DNA from 4 places in the Hahella sp. CR1 genome. Region 3 is predicted to be linked to each of the others. Evidence: riboswitches for the same ligand, from Rfam matches in the RefSeq annotation. Region 3 holds a riboswitch; each other region holds the start of a gene.
The links. Region 3 has a riboswitch for cobalamin ahead of ONV78_RS15215 (TonB-dependent receptor). Riboswitches for the same ligand answer to the same signal wherever they lie in the genome.
Positions count from the first base shown of each region.

Region 1 (5,022 bases), on a different contig from region 3:
TCACGCAGCGCCGCCAATGGCGTCCTACGGGCGGCGGGGTTATTCGGATTAATCGCCACCAGGACGCGCAAGTTTTCTGTCTGCGCCAGACGCGCCGCCGCGCCCGCCAGATCTCCCGCAGGGTAATGAATGATTTTGAAGCCTTGACGACGCCAGTGATGCTCATGTTCGCGATAACCGACGTCCGGCAGCGCCGCCACGCCGGGCGCGCAACAAGTGGGCAAGTGTTGAATCGCCCATTGCGTACCGGGAATCGCCAGCAGGGAATCGGTCCCGTAATAGGCGCTGGCGGCCTGTTGCAGCGCCGGGTCGGGATAAGGCAGACGTCGAAACACCTCTGCCGGAATGCTTGTCAGCGGATAGGGAAAGGGACTGACGCCAGTGGACAGATCCAGCCAGTCATCAAGGGCGATACCGTAGCGTTGGCTGTACTTTTCCAGGTCGCCGCCATGGACGGGAACCGGTTCTTCCGCCTGGAGCCCTGCATGGCCAGCCCCGTTGTCGAAATCGCTCCCGTTCATTCAGACCACTCCCCACAACCACAACGCGCCCGCTCCCAAAGCGACCATCGCCGTCCACAACGCCAGAGAGCGATTGATGAGCCCACAGGCGCGTTCAATGGATTGCGCCGTGGCGGCGTCGCCGCAGCCCAGTGAAGGACGATACTGCAGACTGCCGTGATAGGTCGCCGCGCCGCCGAGTCGCACCCGCAGCGCGCCCGCGCCCGCCGCCATCACGGGTCCCGCATTGGGGCTTTTCCAGTGTCCGCCCTGGGCGCGCCAGCATCGCAGGGCGCTGTCCAGCGCGCCGCAACAGGCGTAACTGAACGCCGTCAGTCGGGCGGGAACCCAATTCAACAGATCATCCAGCCGCGCCGCCGCCCAGCCGAAATAGAAATAACGCGTGTTTTTATAGCCCCACATCGCATCCAGGGTATTGCTGAGGCGATACATCACCACACCGGGAACGCCGGCGAGCAGGAACCAGAAAATGGCGGCGAAGATGGCGTCGTTGCCGTTCTCCAGAGCGGATTCCGTAGCGGCGGAGGCGATCTCCTCCTCCCCCAGTTCCGCTGTGTCGCGACTGACAATCATGGACAGACTGCGCCGCGCCGCCGCCGCGTCATGCCTGCGCAATGGCGCGGCCACCTGACGCACATGCTCCAGCAAACTGCGCCAGCCGATGGCGAGATAAAGCACGAAGGCGGAAAAGATAATGTGTCCCCAGCGGGAAGATTCGCTCCACTCGTTCGCGAGCCAGGCGAGCGCCGCCCAGGGCAAAATCGACGCCGTCACCGCCGCCGCGCCAAGCGCGCGGGTTGCTGTTGAAGAGAAGTCGGCAATGCGAATCGCTCCTTCCACCCAACCGGCGTAGCGCCCGAAACCAACCAAAGGATGCAGCCGGCGCGGTTCTCCCAACAGGGCGTCGAAAGACAGGGCGAGGACAAGAATCAGCAATGTATCCATTGGTCAGTATGCGCCAGGCTCATGATGAGGCGGCCTATTCTCACCATGGTCCGCGCGCATTGCAACCCGCTAACTTGTTGACTTCCCCTGCGTTCAGCCAATAGCATATCCCGCTGACCAAGGTGCTCGACCGCGAGATAATCGGGAAATCTGGTGCGCGATACGCTAATCCAGTGCTGCCCCCGCAACGGTAATCGAAAGTAATTTGCTAACGCCACTGTGTCGTCAGTTTTGACATGGGAAGGCGCAAATGTTGTGTCGAAAATGCTTCGACCTTTCGTAAGCCCGGAGACCGGCCTTGCTTTATCCACTGCAGTTCGTACGGGTAGGTGCGCAGATCATGCAAACTAAAAATCTCTCTCTTCCATTGCTGGCTTCCAATAACGCAGCGCTACAACTTATCGGCGCCATGTGCTTCGGCGGACTGATTCTGTTCGCAGTGGGCTTTCTGTCCATGGATGCGGCTCACAACGCCGCTCACGACACCCGGCACGCGTTTGCTTTCCCCTGTCACTAACAGTTACTGAATTCTGAGGCCCTGCCAGGGCCAGACGTTCGCCTGTCCGTCTTGACGCCGCACCTCATGTGCGGCGCTTGCGCGCATAGCGACGTCACACCGCATTGCATGAGGAAGAGACATGTTGTTTCAGCGTATTATCCTGGCGTCGCTGCTGGTTGGCCTGTTGGCTGGCGGGCTGCTGAGCGCCGTACAACACTCCCAGGTCACCAGCATTATTCTGGAGGCGGAAACTTACGAAGGCGGCGAGGAGCCTGAGCCGGTCGTAGTGGAAGATCACCAGCATGCGGCGGCGGACGCCCATCACTCCCACGAACACGACCACGGCGGCGCCGAAGCCGGCGGCCATCACCACGGCGACGACGCCTGGGCCCCGGAAGACGGCGTGGAGCGCACCCTTTACACCCTGCTAGCCAACGTGCTCGCCGGCATTGGCTTCAGTGCGCTGATGCTGGCCTGTATGTACGCCGCCAGACTCAGCGGCAAAGGCGGCGCAGGCTGGGGCGCGGGATTATTGTGGGGGCTGGCGGGCTATGGCGTGTTCTTTGTCGCTCCCGCCCTGGGGCTGCCGCCGGAGATTCCCGGTATGCAGGCCGCCGCACTGGAAAATCGCCAGTTGTGGTGGATCGCCACCGCCTTGGTCACCGCGGTCGGTTTCGCCTTGCTGGCGTTCGCGCCGAGATGGAAAAAGCTGGGCGGACTGCCCCTGCTGATTATTCCCCATCTGGTCGGCGCGCCGCACACCAATGCACCGGAGTTCGCCGCCTCCAACCCACAGGCTCTGCAAGCGCTAGAGTTGCTGCATCATCAATTCATTACCGCCGCCACCCTGACCAACGCGCTGTTCTGGGTGATCGTCGGGCTGGCCTGCGCCTGGTTCCTGCGCCGTTGGAGCAGCCAGGACGCCGCCCTGCAGGCGCGCTGAGTCAATGGACGTCGCCGCCCAGCCCGCCCTCGCCGCCTACCCTTTCGCCGCGGTTGTCGGCCAGCAACCGCTTAAAACCGCGTTGCTGCTCGCCGCCATCAATCCCCATCTGGGCGGCGTATTGATCAGCGGTCCCCGCGGTTCAGCCAAATCAACGCTGGCGCGGGGACTGGCGGATTTATTGCCGGAGGCGGCGGACAAGTTCGTCACCCTACCTCTGGGCGCGTCTGAAGAACGTCTGATCGGCAGCATCGACTTGCAACAGGCCATGGGCGAACGACGCGTACAATTTAATCCCGGCCTGTTGGCCAAAGCTCACGGCGGCGTGCTCTATATCGATGAAGTCAATCTGCTGCCCGACCCCTTGGTGGACGCCCTGCTTGATACGGCGGCCTCAGGCGTGAACTTTGTCGAGCGGGACGGCCTCAGTCACAGCCATCCGGCGCAGTTTATTCTGATCGGCACCATGAACCCGGATGAAGGCGAACTGCGCCCGCAGTTACAGGACCGTTTCGGTCTCGCCGTCACTCTGGATGAAACCTATGACGTTGAACAGCGTATGGCTATCGTGGAGCGCCGCCTGGATTTCGAACAGGACCGCGACGCGTTTCAGGCGCAATGGCACAACACACAGCAAGAGCTGCAGACCCGCATCGCCGCCGCCCGCCAACGTTTACCACAGGTTCTCTGCCCGACGGACATACAACGGGACATCGCCAGCCAGTGCCTCGCCGCTGGCGTAGAAGGCGTGCGCGCGGACATTTGCTGGCGCCGCGCCGCCATCGCCCACGCCGCCTGGAGCGGTCGCGACGAGGTCAACGCCGAAGACGTGGCGGCGACGCGCGCGTTCGCGCTTAGCCATCGCGCCAATCATCAGGATACGCCGCCGTCTTCGACCGGTTCGCCTCCCTCACAAGGAGGCGGCGGAGACGCCAGCGGCTCAGGGGGGGCGTCACCCTCCTCGTCCTCTGGCACCTCCGGCGACTGGGGCGCCATGCCGCCGCAATTGATGGCGGCGGACAAGCCGGTAACGCCGCAACTGCCTGAGATCCCAACGCGACGTTCACCGTCCTCCCGTCGCGACAAACAGCGCGGCGGCGCGGAGCAACGCCAGGGCGCGGCCCTCGGTCGCGCGCAACGCAGCCGGCAGGCGCTGTCCTCACGCCCGGACTGGTTCGCCACGCTGGTCCATCCCGACAATCGGGACGACGGGTTGCTCGAAATACGCTATCAACCCCGTCGCCAGAGTCGCGACACCTTGAACTGCGTCCTGCTGGACACCTCCGCCTCCACCCTGAGTCAACGCGCGCTGGCGCAGGCGAAAGGGGTGATTCTGGGACTGGCCCGACAAGCCTATCTGGCGCGGGAGAAACTGGCCGTGCTGGCGTTTGGCGCGCAGCGCGCGGAGTGGGTGATCCCCTGCCGGCGCGCGCCCAAAGATATCGTCGCCCTGCTTGACGATCTTCCCGCTGGCGGCGGTACGCCGCTGCGACAGGCGCTGCTGCATGCGCGCCAACTGCTGGCGCGGCAGACCCGCGCCAACCCGCATCTGACCTGCCGTACGTTGCTGCTGACTGACGGGCGCAGCCGCGATCCGCTGGACGATCTGACCTGGGATTCGCCCCTGTGGGTGGTGGATACCGAGCAGACCGCCGTCAGACTCAATCGCTGCCGACAACTGGCGCAACGCCTCGGAGCCGCTTACGCCCCGCTGGCCGCTGTGCGCGCCGCCCTGGAACACTAACGCCTCGGAGATACGACTGATGCTGGACGAAAACGAAAAACACCGCCGTCGCATGGCCAACAAGAAGCGCATCATTGACGAGCGCATCGCGCAAGCCCAGGAAGAGCGCGGCGTGCTGATCCTGCTCAAGGGCAATGGCAAAGGCAAAAGCAGCTCCGCCTTCGGCACCATGGCGCGCTCCCTCGGCCACGGCCATCGCTGCGCGGTGATTCAATTCATCAAGGGCCGCAACGCCACCGGCGAGTACCTGTTTTTCAAAGATCATCCCCGGGTGGACTTTCATGTCATGGGACATGGCTTCACTTGGGAAACCCAGGATCGCGAGCAGGACATCGACGCCGCGCGTCAGGCCTGGGCCCTGGCGGAGCAA
Region 1 is NZ_JAPELK010000001.1:1,005,942-1,010,963, reverse strand. Features, by position in the region: gene cobD (threonine-phosphate decarboxylase CobD) at 1-521, opposite strand, end outside; gene cbiB (adenosylcobinamide-phosphate synthase CbiB) at 522-1,466, opposite strand; cobalamin riboswitch at 1,570-1,782, shown strand; gene ONV78_RS04555 (CbtB domain-containing protein) at 1,807-1,983, shown strand; gene ONV78_RS04550 (CbtA family protein) at 2,105-2,908, shown strand; gene ONV78_RS04545 (ATP-binding protein) at 2,913-4,652, shown strand; gene cobO (cob(I)yrinic acid a,c-diamide adenosyltransferase) at 4,672-5,022, shown strand, end outside.
Region 1: linked by a shared signal. The riboswitch ahead of ONV78_RS04555 (CbtB domain-containing protein) and the one ahead of ONV78_RS15215 (TonB-dependent receptor) in region 3 are both predicted to bind cobalamin.

Region 2 (5,022 bases), on a different contig from region 3:
TTTGTTTGCTGGAACCGGTTTTGGCTTGGGAGCGGGCGTCTCCACCGGCTTAAGCGCCACTTTGGGCTTCTGTGACACGGGTTCTGGCATGTCAGCGGGTTGAGGTTGTGGCGCTGACTTTAGAACTGGCTGCGGAGTCGGTTTCGGTTCCACAGGTTGAGATTGAGGTTGAGCCGGCGCTACGGAAACTGGCGTTGGCGCCGCCGGGGCCTGAATAGCCACGGTCATCGTGGTCGATTTCAACCGATCTCTAGTTGGCTGAGGGGAATTGAAATACAGCACCAACGCCAAATGCGCCGCCAGGGAGGCGACCAAGGCCATCCATAGTAATGGCGGGTATTTAGCGTTGCTGACGTCCGTGCTCACTTCAGACTCCAGGGCAGCAGATAAGGCTGTTCCTCATGTCGCCCCCGCACCACCGAGACGCCGAACGCCTGCTGGATGCGCTCATCACTCAAAACCTCGTTAGTGTCGCCCGCAACCAGGGTTCCGTCCGGCATCGCCAGCATCGCTTGTCCGCAAAACCGCAGCGCCAGGGTCAGATCGTGCAGCACTACAACGCCGATCCGGCCACTTCCAGCCCAATCCTGCAAATGGCTCATCACCTGAATCTGGTGCTGAGGGTCCAGACCCGCCACCGGTTCATCCGCCATCAATACGGGAGCGTCAACCGCCAGCGCACGCGCCAGCATCACCCTGGCGCGCTCGCCGCCGGATAAGCGGGTGACGGTGCGCTGCGCCAAATGCGTGACATCCGCTTGTCGCATGGCGTTCTGAATCAGGGCCTGATCTTGCGCGCTTAATTTGCTGCGATGGGTTTGCGCTGGAAAGCGGCCCAGACTGACCAGGGTTTCTACGCTCAAAGGCCAATGACAATCGGTATCCTGATCCAGATAAGAGATATGCTGCGCGCGCTGTTTCGGCGCCATGTCACACAGATCCTGACCTTGCAACCGCATGGCGCCGGATAACTTGGGGATCAGACCGACGATGGTTTTCAACAGGGTGGACTTGCCGGCGCCGTTGCTGCCCAGTATCGCTGTCAGTTGTCCAGATGGAAGACGGAAACTGACATCGGATAGAACCGGAGCGCCGGGATAACCCACCTGCAATCCGCTTAGCTCCAGGCTCAGCGCGTCGCTCATACCAACGCCTCCGCTTTACGCAGGTGACGCAGCAGCCACAGGAAAAACGGCCCGCCCAACAGCGCCGTAATGACGCCGACTCGCAACTCCGGTCCCGGCGGCAGACAGCGCACAGCAATATCAGTCAACAACATCAGGCTGGCGCCCGCCAAGGCGCTGGGAAGCAGTAATCGACCGGGCCGCCACTCGGTAAACGGCCGCAGCATGTGGGGCACCACCAGCCCCACGAAACCAATAACGCCGCTCACCGCTACACTGGCGCCGACCGCCAACGCTACTCCCAGGCCCGCCACCCATTGCACTTTCTGCAGACGCACCCCCATGGAGCGGGCGGTGTTTTCCCCCAGCGACAGGACATCCAGGGAACGCGACACGCTGAACAGCAACGCCATCCCCAGCAGCGCAGGCGGCGCCGCCAAATAAAAGTGCTGCAGAGTGCGATGTTCGAATGAACCCATCAGCCAGAACAGAATGTCCTGCACCGCAAAGGGATTCGGTGCCATATTTAACGCCAGCGCCGTCAACGCTGAACTGAACGAATTAATCGCGGCTCCGGCGAGGATGATCATCACGATGCCCGCTTCCGATCCTACAATCATTACCAGCGCCAGCAGTCCCAGCATGGCGCCGATAATGCCCGCCACGGGCGTAAACAGGCCGCTGGCGGAAAAGCCGAAGTAGATGGCGCACACCGAACTCAGCGCCGCCGTGGAGGAAACCCCCAGTACGCCGGCGTCCGCCAGCGGATTGCGCAACAGTCCCTGCAACACGGCGCCGGATAGCGCCAATACGGTTCCGCATAACAGCGCCAATAGTGTCCGCGGCAGACGGATTTCCCATAGAATCAATTGGGTTTCCAGATCCCACCCCGGCCAGCTCACCCCGGTCACCCGGCCGGTGCACAGAGACAAACCGATCAAAAAGGCGAGCGACAGGCTCAGAATCAGGAGCAAACGGTTATAAGTCATCTGCAGTCTCCGACCCTGACGCTTTACGCTCTTGCGCCAATATGTGATCCGCTACCTTTTGGGCCGCCAGCGTCATGGCGGGCGTTCCGCAGGAGAGCCAGTCGGCCGGGATATACAGGGGCTCGAAACGGGAAGGACGGCGCTTCAATAAAGGGTGCTCCACCCAATTCGTCGCCAACGCTTCGCTGTCATAGCTGTTGCTGACCATCAGCAACAAATCCGGCCGCCAGCGCACCAGCGTCTCCAGATCCACTTGCCCCCAGCCTTGCACGCCCTGTTCGCTCGCCACGTTAATCACGCCGATGGCGTCCAGGAAGGCGTCCTGGAAATTACTCTCGCCAGCGATCCAGCCATTGGCGTTCAGAATCAGCGCTCTGACTTGTTTATCCGCAATCTTCCCGTGAACCTCAGCGAAATAGGCCCTCAGCCCGCTAACGATACTGCCCGCCTGCTCCGGTTTGCGCACCGCTTCGCCCATCAGGCTCCAGCTTGACGCCAAATCATCGAGAGATTGCGGCAACGGAATCTCCACCCAACGCATATTAAACTTCCGCACCAGCGGCTTAAGCGAGGACGCGCCATACTGGCCCGCCATCACGATATCCGGCCGGAGTTCCAGCACTTGCTCGATAAAACCAAAGTTGGCGGGAATGTCACGCAAGGTCGGTGCAATTTCCAGCTCAGAGGGCTGATGGCTGAGCCAGGTGACCGACACCAGATTTTCCGGGGCGAGATACCCCATCATTTGGTCAACGCACTGATTGACCGACATGACCGTGGGCTCAGCGGCGCGCGCATCGCCCCCGTTGACGGAAAGTGTGAAAGTAAGCGCTGATAGCAATCCCAGGGCCCGAAAAGCCTTAACCAACATGCAGATGCCGCCTTGAATCGATGCGAGGTGCGAATCCGGCGTAAATTCCCCGTTTACGGTCGGAAAAAACAGGCTCCGAATGGGAGTCGAACAATGGCAGGTCTCCTGGCTTGCGTTTCGTAGTCCTGTCCCGCCTTCCCGAACATGGAGACAATCTCCACCCAGTGGCCTTTGATAACGTCGCGATAAGGAGGGGCGGCGTTATCCGGGACGAACTCTTCGCTCACAGTTGCGGGGACAGCTCCGGCTGATCGAACGCGCATAAAGCCGCGCCCACCGGATTCCCATTTAATCCTGCTCTCATCGAAAATGATCGAACTTTGAGCAACTGGAACCATTGCGGCCCACATTATCATGAATTGATCATTTTAAGTCCAGAAAGCCGCTGAGGGGCGCTGGACCTGCCTGCAAGATTGTGTCAGTTTTACGCTCCCGTAATTACCGACAAGAATAAGACTGTATGACCGACGCGCCCTTGTCCCGCCATGGACTCATTCTGAAACGTCTGCTGTTCCTCGTGTTCATGTATGCCGGACTGGCCTATGGCTTGAGCCTGTTGGAATATACCGTCTTCAATCTGACCGGCTGGTCGCCTGTGAGCATCGAACGCAGTGTCGAACTGCACAGCCGGGAAGAGGTAAAAAAGGAGTTCGATCTTTGCGGCGGCCCGCTATTCGCCGCCAACGCCGTGGTCAGCGCCCGGGAAGGCGATCGCCTGCTCGCCCGCTGCGGACGCTTCTGGCCTTTCTATCGTTACACCATTGAAGCCACCGCCCACCCATTGCTGCCGGGCTCTTTTATCCTGTATCCGGACGAAGCGCCGGCGGCCGTTACGGCGCGAGAGAATTTCATCATCAATATGCAGGTGATCAACGGCGGCTTCGCCCTGGTGGCGCTATTTGTGATTGGTTTGAGCTGTTTTGCAGGTTATCGCTTTCTTTTCAAGAAGGACGAAGAAGCCGGCTACAAGACCGCTTTTCACGGCTTTATCAGCAGCTTTCTGATGCTCGCCTGTTATAGCGGCGTCATGTTCTTCATTGATCCCACGTTCAGCTTCGGCTGGTAATCCCGCTTAGCCTGCGCGCAACCAAACGCCCAACTGGCGGATCGCGTCTTCCGCCTCCGCCGTCCAGGGCGCCGCGCAATTGAGCCGCAGGCAATGTCTGTACTTGTCGCCGTCGCCGCTGAACAGGGTTCCCGGCGCAATGCTCACGCCAGCGGCCAGCGCTTTGCGATACAACGCGACCGTATCGCAGTCCTCCTCCAGCTCCACCCATAACACAAACCCACCCGCTGGCTGCGATACTCGCACTCCAGTAGGAAAATGCCGCAGCACCGCCGTCGTCATACGCTCCACGTGCACCGCGAACTCATGGCGCATACGTCGCAGATGGCGGTCGAAATCCGCTTGCGCCAAATAATGCGCCACCGCCATCTGCGGCAAGCTTGGGCAGGCCAGGGTGCTGGCGAATTTCAGGTAACCGACCCGCGTCCGCCAGCGCCCCGGCGCCATCCATCCCACCCGCAAACCGGGGGCGATTGATTTGGAAAACGACGAGCAATACAGCACGCCGCCGGCGCGGTCATAACTCTTCGCCGCTCGCGGCCGCAGGCCGGAAAAGCCCAACTCGCCGTATATGTCATTTTCGATCAAGGGCACGCCCCAGACTTCCAGCAAACGCACCAGTTGCTCCTTGCGCTCATCCGGCATCAGACACCCCAGGGGATTGCTAAAGTTGGGCATCGCCACGCAGGCTTTGACCGGCCATTGCTCCAACGCCAGTTGCAGCGCCTCCAGGCTGAGTCCGCTTTTCGGGTCGGCGGGAATTTCCAGCGCCTTTAGTCCCAAGGCATCAATGACTTGCAGCAATCCAAAGTACGTTGGCGACTCCACCGCCACCACATCTCCCGGCTGTGTCACCGCCCTCAACGCCAGAGTCAGCGCTTCATGACAGCCATTGGTAATAAGAATGTCGTCCGGCTCCAGATCGCACCAAGCGTCCTTCATGCGTTGCGCAATGGCCTCGCGCAAACGCAA
Region 2 is NZ_JAPELK010000001.1:665,186-670,207, reverse strand. Features, by position in the region: gene ONV78_RS02950 (energy transducer TonB) at 1-366, opposite strand, end outside; gene ONV78_RS02945 (ABC transporter ATP-binding protein) at 363-1,145, opposite strand; gene ONV78_RS02940 (iron ABC transporter permease) at 1,142-2,113, opposite strand; gene ONV78_RS02935 (ABC transporter substrate-binding protein) at 2,103-2,984, opposite strand; cobalamin riboswitch at 3,062-3,338, opposite strand; gene ONV78_RS02930 (hypothetical protein) at 3,445-4,050, shown strand; gene ONV78_RS02925 (PLP-dependent aminotransferase family protein) at 4,057-5,022, opposite strand, start outside.
Region 2: linked by a shared signal. The riboswitch ahead of ONV78_RS02935 (ABC transporter substrate-binding protein) and the one ahead of ONV78_RS15215 (TonB-dependent receptor) in region 3 are both predicted to bind cobalamin.

Region 3 (5,022 bases):
TCGCCGATAGAAGACAGAATGCCGCCGCCGTAAATTCGTTGCCCCGCAGCGGAGTCCATCAGGCCGAACTCGACGGTGAACCAGTACAGCCGCGCCAGGAAGATACGGTCTTCCTTGGAGGCCGAGTAACCCAGCTTGCCGTACATTTGCGTGAATTCCGCGAAGTAGGGGTTGGTCAGCATGGCGCAGTGACCGAATATTTCATGAAAGATGTCCGGCTCCTGCAAATAGTCCATTTCGTCTGGCGTACGAATAAAGGTGGCGCAGGGAAATTTCTTATTTGAGAGCAGGTCGAAGAAGGTATCGAAGGGGATTAATGCGGGCACTTGCGCCACTTCCCAGCCGGTTTCACGGCGTAATACGGAGGAAACGTCCTCTAGTTGGGGGATACGGTCTTCGGGTAAATCCAGTAACTTCAGTCCATGAAGATATTCGTCGCAGGCCACATTGCGTATGACCTTGTCTTGTCGTGTGATCAGCTCACGCCAGACGGCGTGCTCCGAATCGGGGTAGGCGATAAAGCCGGATGCGTCAGGCTCTCTCGCAACATACTTTGTACCTTTGCCCATTTTCTCACCTCGTGACGTGTCAGGAAGGGTGTATTCCATGGCACTCTTATTATTCTACCGGCTTGTGGCCGGCTTAATCTGGCGGCCGTCAGTTGGGTTGGACGGCGCGAGGTCGGATTTTTTTCCGGCCGGGCCTTCCTCTGATTAAATGACAATCCGCAGAATTTGTCTATACATTGCTAATAACGGCTGGCGATTAACGAGGGAGGTTTAATGACAATTCTTTAGCGAAGACTCCTTAGTCCGAGAAGGTGCGCCACAGTTTGGCGAACTCTCCGGAGAACTCCCTGACGAGGCCGGGGTGGTCGGTCACTACGATGTTTTCCTGGTTATAAGTGCTGGCGCTGCGGGTCCAGTTAAAACTGCCGTGAATCAGGACGCTGTCATCGATAAGGGCGAATTTATGATGCATATGGTGGGGTTCATCGTCCATCTTCACCAAAATGCCGGCATCTTTGAAACGATCAATGTCGCTGCCCAGGTCAAAGGATTTGTCATTGTCCGTGATGATGCGGATTTTTAGCCCCCTTTTGTGAGCGTTAATAATTTCATCTGCGATTTTGTCATCGGAAATGGTGAATACGCAGATTTTCAAACTGCTTCGAGCATTGCGTATGCGTTCTATGATTGCGCGACGGCATTGCTCCCCTGGGCTGAAATAGGCCCGTGTTAGATTGCTTTCCTCCTCGCCAGAGTCCAAAGCCTTGATTACCCGCTCCAGCCATTTCAGCGCCCTGAGCGCACCATCGCCGCCATTGACGATCAATGGACGGGTCAACTCAAAGGCGCGATTACGCATAAAACGCACCTGATCCGGCTGTAAAGTCTCAAGCATCGCCAGCAACGCCTGTTTCTCAGCATTATCGAACCTTTCATCCGTGAGGGTTTGTTGGAGGAAAAAAGTCAGTTGATCCAGTTGCATGGGGAAAACGCCTTATTGCTAAAAATACAAGCGCACAGTCAGCGCTATAGGTGTTTGCTTTGTTCTATCTATAACTAAAAAAGCTTGCATGAAATGCCTTTAGATATCCAGCCTGCTCGGATGGCGCGCAGGTTGAGATAACTCGATAGAAACTTTTTCTGTCGTATCGGAAGCTGGTGCTGAAATTTATCGCCTAAAGTCTCCAAACATGAGCGCTCTCCCTTGTATACTTGCTCGCTAAATATGAATTGATGACTTGTTATTCAGGATTTCCTATGGCGATTAAACGCGTATCTTCTTGGCTATTGGTGGTGGGGTTGAGCTTGGGCGCTTTGGCCGGTTGTTCTCCAGAGGTGGGGAGCAAGGACTGGTGTGAGGATATGGCGACCAAGCCGAAGGGCGACTGGACGGCCAATGAGGCGACGGATTACGCCAAACACTGTCTGTTCCGCTCTGACAGCTAAGCGAGCAGCCCCAAACCTAAACTTTGGGATAAGTGGACCAGTTTTACATTTTGATAGTTATCAACAGGTTGTCGTCAACTTGGAGCCTGTTGTTTCCGTGAGGCGCTTTGTGCGCCTTGACTTTGCCGGGGCGGCCATTTAGCTTACGCCCCCATTGCATCAGGTGTCCCACGAACATTCGTTCACGGGATGAAACGGGAAGTCGGTTAAAATCCGACGCTGCCCCCGCAACGGTAAATGAGTCAAACGACAACCCCCTGTCACTGCGGATTCGCGGGAAGACGTTGTCGCCGGTTACGCCACTCATGAGCCCGGAGACCGGCCTGACGCCTGCTTATCGCGTGGCATAGCGGAGGGCTTTGCCGGGACTCGTCTGACTCGACTCCTTTCCCTCTTTGCTTGTATCCGCTGCGCAACAATTGCATTCACTGGCGCTATTCTTTCGGAACATTATGAGGCTTGTAACCCTTTTGCTTTTAGTTGGCTCACAACTGACCGGCGTTCGCGCGGAAGAGTTGGAGCCTGTTGTCGTCGAAGCCAAGGCTCCATCTGCGGATGAGATTGACGCCGAGTATCAAACTGGCTTCGTGAAGGTGATCAAGCGCGAGCAATTTGACTCGAAAGTCGCGACCGTCGCAGACGTGCTGAAGAATGAAACCGGCGTTCAAGTGCGTCAGAGCGGCGGACTGGGGTCATACTCCGCCGTTTATCTGCGTGGCTCGACCAGTAAGCAGGTGAACGTTTATCTTGATGGCGTATTGTTAAACGACGCGACTGGCGGCTCGGTGGACTTGAGCCAGATATTGCTGAACGGCATTGAGCAGATTGAAATTTATAAGGGCGCAACGCCAATTCAGTTGGGTTACTCTGGCGTTGGCGGCGCCATTAACATCAAGTCCCTTCGCTTCAGCAAACCCCTCAGGCAATTAAGTCTTGGGTATGGCTCATTCAACAGTCGCAAAGGGGCGCTCACATTCGCCGATAGCGTTGGCGAAACCAACTACCTGGCGTCCCTTGATTATCTCGGCAGTGATAACGACTTCGAGATGCTGAACAACAACCAGACCGAATTTAACCCCTACGATGACCGTGTGGAACGTCGTCGCAATGCGGATTTCAGTCAGTTCAACGGCATGCTGACGGCGGAGCGCAGCCTGTCGGATCGCACGGACTTGCAACTGATGGCGCAACATTTCAATAAAGATCAGCACTTACCTGATATCGCCAACCTGGAGAGTACGCGAACCAGTCTGGATACGGACTTCACTCGTCTGCAGAGCAAACTGAGCTTTGCCCGAAATACACAGGAAAATTATTCGGGGCGCATTTTCTGGTCCACACAAGAAGAGCGTTATGACGACAGTCAAAGCCGAATCGGCCTGGGCGTGCAGAAAACGCGCGCTGACACAGATGTGGTCGGCGCCGAGTTATATGGCTCCTATTCAATCGGTCTGCATCTGCTCTCCGCTACGATGGAGGCGCGCCGGGAAACATATCAGGAAGAGGACCTGACCGGACGCAGCCAAAAGCAAGAGTTTGAGCGCATGACCTACTTACTGGGCGTTCAGGATGAGTGGGCGGATGCGGAAGATATCTGGTTGGTGCGTTTGAGCGCACGCCAATATTTTCTTGAAGACGAAACCCCTGTTGCATCCATGAGCGGGCGCACGGAGGCGGCTTCTGACAGTGCACAGTATCACTCATTGCAGGCGGGCGTTCGTTACCGCCTGACAGATTGGCTGTCGCTCAAGACCAATGCATCCCGGGATGTGAGGTTCCCTCAGTTAGCGGAGAAGTTCGGCGATAGAGGTTTCTTCATTGGTAATAGTGAGTTGCAACCGGAAACAGCGTTGAACGGTGACATCGGATTTGAAGTGGGCGTAGATAGTTTTAGTGTTTCTGCGGCCTATTTCTATCGGGATTTAAAAGATGCTATCGTCCCCTCTTATGACTCAAGGGGAGTCGGCCGCTTTGAGAATGTTGGCAAAGCAAGGGTTAGCGGAGTGGAAGTGGACGCCATGTATCGACCTGTTCCCGCCTGGACGTTTATCGCCAGAAGCACCGCCCAGGACACAGAAAACCTGTCAGACGCCCGTGACCTGCACGGCAAGCAACTGGCGGGCGCTTACACCTATTCCCACTTTTTATCCGCCGCCTGGAGTATCGGTCGCATCACTACCTCCGTTGAGTACCGCCATGAATCCGGGGCGTATTACGACAGCGCTCAGGAAACGGAAGTGGAAGATCAAAACATTGTCGATGTGGTGGGCCGCTGGTCCGACGGCGAGACAACAGTTGAAGTTAGCGCAAACAATGTGACGGATGAGGTCGTTGAAGCCTTCAACGGTTTCCCTTCTCCTGGACGTCACTATTTTGTGTCTTTACAGCACTTGTTTTAGTTCTTTTGCCTTATCACCAAGAGGAAACAGGCATGCAGCAGAAAATAGGAACAACGTTGAAATGGACGGGGTTAGCTCTGGCGTATGCAGCAGCGTCAGGTTGTGGAGGCGGGGGGGATAGTGGAAATGGCGGAAATACGCCAAACACTAAGTTGGTTGCGGTTATAGCTGGTATCGCGCACAACTACACCTCTAGTGAGATTTCGATCGCTTCCGCCAAGGCTCCTTATGACATTGTTGAGGGCTATGCTGGATCTGATAAATCAGACATTACTGTAGCCGCATATGGAGACAGCTTTTATCGTATTGGAAAATTTAACCAAGACAATATATCGAAATATGGTTATGACAGTCCTGGAGCACCTGACTGGCAGTTTTCTACTGATGACGACGGAACTTCATTGAGCAATCCCTATGAGATGGTATTTGTCAGCGATTCAAAGGCTTATGTATTACGGTACGGTAGCTCATCTATCTGGGTTGTAGATCCGTCAGTTGCATTGAATGATGAAGCGCACTTTAAAACGGCGGAGATAGATCTGAGTAGTTATGATGACGACGGAAAGCCGGAAATGGCGGCTGCTGCGATATTCAATGGCAAGCTATATGTGATCATGCAGAACATGGATGCAAGCTTTGCTCCAGGAACTGCTTACCTCGCAGTGATT
Region 3 is NZ_JAPELK010000005.1:439,998-445,019, forward strand. Features, by position in the region: gene phhA (phenylalanine 4-monooxygenase) at 1-569, opposite strand, end outside; gene ONV78_RS15205 (phospholipase D-like domain-containing protein) at 808-1,491, opposite strand; gene ONV78_RS15210 (DUF3012 domain-containing protein) at 1,767-1,955, shown strand; cobalamin riboswitch at 2,100-2,297, shown strand; gene ONV78_RS15215 (TonB-dependent receptor) at 2,408-4,354, shown strand; gene ONV78_RS15220 (hypothetical protein) at 4,387-5,022, shown strand, end outside.

Region 4 (5,022 bases), on a different contig from region 3:
GGGTGAAGCCGTTTTGCGTTGTGTTAGTCATAATTCTGCCTTTGATAAATAACGGTTAAATAGCGGATCCTAAGCCGAATATCGGGAGGTAGACGGCGATGATGGCCGCTCCCACCAGTATGGCGATGAGGGTGCTGACGCCTGCGACGAATTTGGTTTTGAAGGACGCCAGCGCCGCGGCGTACGCGACGTTGAGTCGCTCGAACTGATACTCCAACTCCTGTTCCAGCGCGTCAGTTTTCAGGGCGATCATCAGATCCAGGTATTCTGGTTGTGAGAGTGTTTCTTCCAGGCTGGCGCTGGAACAGAGCTGCAGCGCTTCACGTAAGGACGTTTCCGCATCCAGACCGGAGCGGTTAAGCAGATAGGCGTTGGCGAGCCAGAGATAACGTAGATGGGCTTTGGCGATGGAGGACAAGCCTGGGAGGCGTTGTATGAAATCCGGCATGGGCCTCAATCGTCGAATACAACCGACTGTCTTGAATCCAATCCAAAATAGCGGAATCAAACCGATCAATACGAAGATCCAAACCGACTGAAACGACTCTAAGCCGGATATCAGCGCCATCGTAAATGCTGGCAGTTCCGTGTTTGTTTCACTGTAGAACGCTTGAAATCCAGGCAACACCTTGATGAGCAGGATGCTGAAAACAAAGATGGTGATGATTAGCAGAGCAAAGACGTAGCCAAGCAGACTTTGCAATCCGTCCCAAACGCCTCGCCAAGAGACTTCCATGGCGTGAGAGTGAGTGATATAGCGTTCCAGAAAACCGGGAAGCGAGCCGCCTTTGGCGCGCACAATGGCGGCGAGGCGACTTATGTCGTAGAAGGGACTGTCCTGGTAAGGCGTCGCATGTAGGCTGACGTCACCCTGCAATACTTTTTTCAGTTGCTCAACCTGAGGCTGTGCGTGAGCCGGCAGGAGAGGCTCCAGTCTGGCCAGCGCCTGTTCCAGAGAAAGCCCTTGTTGGACCTGATGGTTCAAATGTCGCAACAATTGGCTCAGATTTGAGTTTGGCGAAGAAATAAGGATCACGGTTTAACCTCTACAGATATAAGGGAGTTGCTCCGGAGGCAGCGAGCTTTTGTCGTCGCCGTAGATTTTGCGTGGACCCGAGTGCGCTGACGCGCATGTCCATCCCAGGGTGCGCAATGCGCCATCGGGATTGCTGACGACCGGTCGAAAGCTGATGGTCCTTGGCGCTTCTCCCGCTCGAGGGGAAAGGGTGAAGTGCAAGGCGCCGCTTGAATCGAGCTCCGTTGATTGGAAGTAGATCGCCTCGACGTTACTCAGCGCATGTAGTTCTTCTCGCTCCGGCCAGGCCCCGGAGAAGGCGTATTTTTCCGCCATGTCCACTCTGATTCCTTCCAATAAACCAAAGGCTTCGGTCAGGCGGGCTTTAATCGTAGCGTGACGCCCGGCGTCTAGTGCGACAGTCAAAGCGATGCAAATCACGGCGATACAGGTAAGAATCTCCAGCCAACGAAAGCTACCGACAGCCTGAAAAGACGGTTTAAAAACGAGGGAAGCGCCATTTGGTTGCTGTGGTGAGCTGACACTGAGCGCAGAGACGTCGGCGCTCGACTGGGCTGGAACAGCTATGAACTGCTGATTGATCCACCGCGCCCGCCAATTCAAATAGGTCAGGAAGAAGAAGGAGGGCAGTATAAATAAAGGATTCAATGCTTGTGCGAGCGTAGCGGCGGTTATCGCCACCGCAAGATATAACGCGCTGGTCCATGGACCAAGCAAAGGATCAGAGCGGCCCGCCAAGGAGGAACTGCGCGCGAGATTACTAACCAGAGAAGGAATAAAAAAATAAAAGAACAGCCCGCGCAGCGGCGGCCAGATAGGATCTCCCGATATAAGCCGATACTTGCGCCAATTCATGTAATGCCAGAATAGTTCGTACACGCCCAGCGTTAACACGTACAAAAGACAGTGCAACCACATCGGCGGCGCAAAATAGGGCGTCAGTGTTTCTTTGAAAAAGCGGCGGCGTTCAGGCAAAGCCAGTCCTTAATGCGAAGAAGAAAATTATTAGCAGTTTAGCTGATTTGCATCCTGAACTACTTTTGATTCAGGTAATTACCTGTTTATTTTCTGGGGATGACAATGAGGTTGGGCAAACTTCGGCTGCTCGACCGCCATGAAAATCGTGGATGTGTGAACTTCGCCGTTAGGGATGTCAGTGTGGCTTAGCTGTATTGACTGCGTCGGTTTACTGTTTAGAATGACCGCCTTTTGGGAATTCTCATGGATTTGAATCTAATCATAGGCGCTTTGATAGAGGGCGCTTGCCTGTTCGCTGCGGCCAAGTTGTTGAAAGTCTCGCTGGCGTTCATTGAGGCATTCTTGATCGTTCTTACGGCGGCTTTGATTGTACACTTTGTCTATGGATTGCCTGGTTTTCTTCTCGCTATTGGGTTCTATTTGGTTGCGTTGAAGCTGATTACCAAAGCGGATGCCTATTCAGAGATTTTTATTCTTATCATCATCGGCGTAGGCGTCCAAGCGCTACTGAAAAAGTTCTTATTCGCTGTCATTCTGGCCTGATTTCACCCCATACGCCCACGGTTTTGCTGTATGGCGTTGCCTCTACATCTAGTATTTACTTTTAGTAGTCAAAACAATATATTGTGCCTCAGCTATGGTTCACGCCTGTTCAAAGGTTGTGCTAAGAGGGAATCCGGTGAGAGTCCGGTACTGACGCGCAGCGGTGTGGGGGAACGAAAGCGACGCGGGTGGAAACGCCCACGCACTGTCCTGAAAGAGGATGGGAAGCGGTCGCCGTAGGTTCGCAAAAACGTGTAAACGCCCCCGAGTCCGAAGACCTGCCATGCTGAAGTTATTCATGCCTTCGCGACTCAGGGTAATGATAAAGCGCCGCTTTGTGCGAGGCGATTTTCGTCCTGTCTGCGCGTCGCTTTATGTCCCTAATCGTGGAGGTTCGGCCAGAACACGCGATAGAGGACAATTCCATGACCGGCAGTTTTTCGTCCCCCAGCGAGGCGCGCGCCTCCAGCTCCCCATCTGTATCATCCGAGTCACACACTCATAACGCCCTGCTGCAGGTGATCAAACGCACCGGTCAGGCCGCGCCGTTTGACGACCGCAAAATCGCTATGGCGGTGACCAAGGCGTTTTTGGCGGTGGAAGGACAATCCGCGTCCGGCTCGCCCCGTGTGCGGGATTCCGTAGAAAAACTGGTTAAAGATATCGTGGCGCGTCTGCGTCGCCGCAGCCCCGAAGGCGGTTCGGTGCACATCGAAGAAATTCAGGATCTGGTGGAATTGGGCCTGATGCGCGGCGGCTTCCACAAAGTGGCTCGCGCCTATGTGTTGTATCGTGAAGAACATGCCCGTCAGCGTGCGCCAGCGCCAAGCGAGCAGGCGGGGGAGACGCATCCTGATATCAATGTGAAATTCGCCGACGGCACGGAAGCGCCGCTAAACATGGGACGTTTGCGCACGGTGATTGGCGATGCCTGCGCGGATCTGGACGGCGTCAGCGAGGAGAAAGTCCTGCAGGGCGCATTGAAAAACCTGTACAACGGCGTCAAACACAAAGACGTCAACGCTGCGCTGGTCATGGCGGCGCGTCCGCTGATCGAAGAAGAGCCCAACTATTCCTATGTGTGCGCCCGTTTGTTATTGGACGGTTTGCGTGAAGAATCGCTGAGCTATCTCAATATCGCAGCGTCCGCCACGGAAACTGAAATGGCGGAACTGTATCCGACTGCGTTCCGCGCCATTATTGAACGCTGCGTCGAACATGAACTGCTGTCGCCTAGTCTGCTCGAATTCGATCTGGAACGACTGGGCGCTGCGCTGAAGCCTGAGCGTGACCGCCAATTCACCTACCTGGGATTACAGACCCTTTACGATCGTTACTTTATCCACTGGCGCGAGACCCGTCTGGAATTGCCGCAGGCGTTTTTCATGCGCGTCGCCATGGGATTATCGGTGCAGGAAGATGATCCCAACGCCCGCGCGATTGAGTTCTACAACCTGTTGTCCTCTTTTGATTACATGTGCTCCACGCCGACGCTGTTCAACGCCGGCACCAACCGTCCGCAATTGTCATCCTGCTATCTGACCACAGTGCCGGATGATCTGGAGGGTATTTATGGCGCGATCAAGGACAATGCCCTGCTGTCCAAATGGGCGGGCGGTCTGGGTAATGACTGGACGCCGGTGCGCTCTTTGGGCTCCCACATCAAAGGCACCAATGGTAAGTCCCAGGGCGTGGTGCCGTTTCTTAAGGTCGTGAACGACACGGCGGTGGCGGTGAATCAGGGTGGCAAACGTAAAGGCGCGGTATGCGCTTATCTGGAGTCCTGGCACCTGGATATCGAAGAGTTTCTGGAACTGCGCAAAAACACCGGCGATGAACGCCGCCGCACCCATGACATGAACTCCGCCAACTGGATTCCTGACCTGTTCATGAAGCGGGTGTTTGAGGACAAGGAGTGGACGCTGTTCTCACCCAGCGATGCGCCGGATCTGCACGATTTATACGGCTCCGCTTTTGAAGCGCGCTACACCCACTATGAATCTCTGGTGGAAAGCGGCGCTATCACCCTGTTCAAGAAAGTGTCTGCGCAGAACTTGTGGCGCAAGATGCTCTCTATGTTGTTCGAAACAGGCCATCCCTGGGTGACCTTCAAGGACCCCTGTAACCTGCGTTCGCCGCAGCAACACGTTGGCGTGGTGCACTCCTCGAACCTGTGTACGGAGATCACGCTGAACACCAGCCAGGACGAAATTGCGGTGTGTAACCTGGGCTCAGTCAATCTGGTCAACCACATACGCAATGGCGAAATCGATCACGGCCGTCTGCGCAACACCGTGTATACCGCCGTGCGCATGCTGGATAACGTCATCGACATCAACTATTACGCGGTTCCCCAGGCGCGCAACGCCAACCTGCGTCATCGTCCTGTAGGCATGGGTCTGATGGGCTTCCAGGATGCGTTGTATAAGCTTGGCCTGCCCTATAGCAGCGTCGAAGCGGTGCGC
Region 4 is NZ_JAPELK010000001.1:580,955-585,976, forward strand. Features, by position in the region: gene ONV78_RS02570 (pilin) at 1-31, opposite strand, end outside; gene ONV78_RS02575 (hypothetical protein) at 56-1,036, opposite strand; gene ONV78_RS02580 (pilin) at 1,040-2,011, opposite strand; gene ONV78_RS02585 (hypothetical protein) at 2,258-2,557, shown strand; cobalamin riboswitch at 2,636-2,858, shown strand; gene ONV78_RS02590 (ribonucleoside-diphosphate reductase subunit alpha) at 2,983-5,022, shown strand, end outside.
Region 4: linked by a shared signal. The riboswitch ahead of ONV78_RS02590 (ribonucleoside-diphosphate reductase subunit alpha) and the one ahead of ONV78_RS15215 (TonB-dependent receptor) in region 3 are both predicted to bind cobalamin.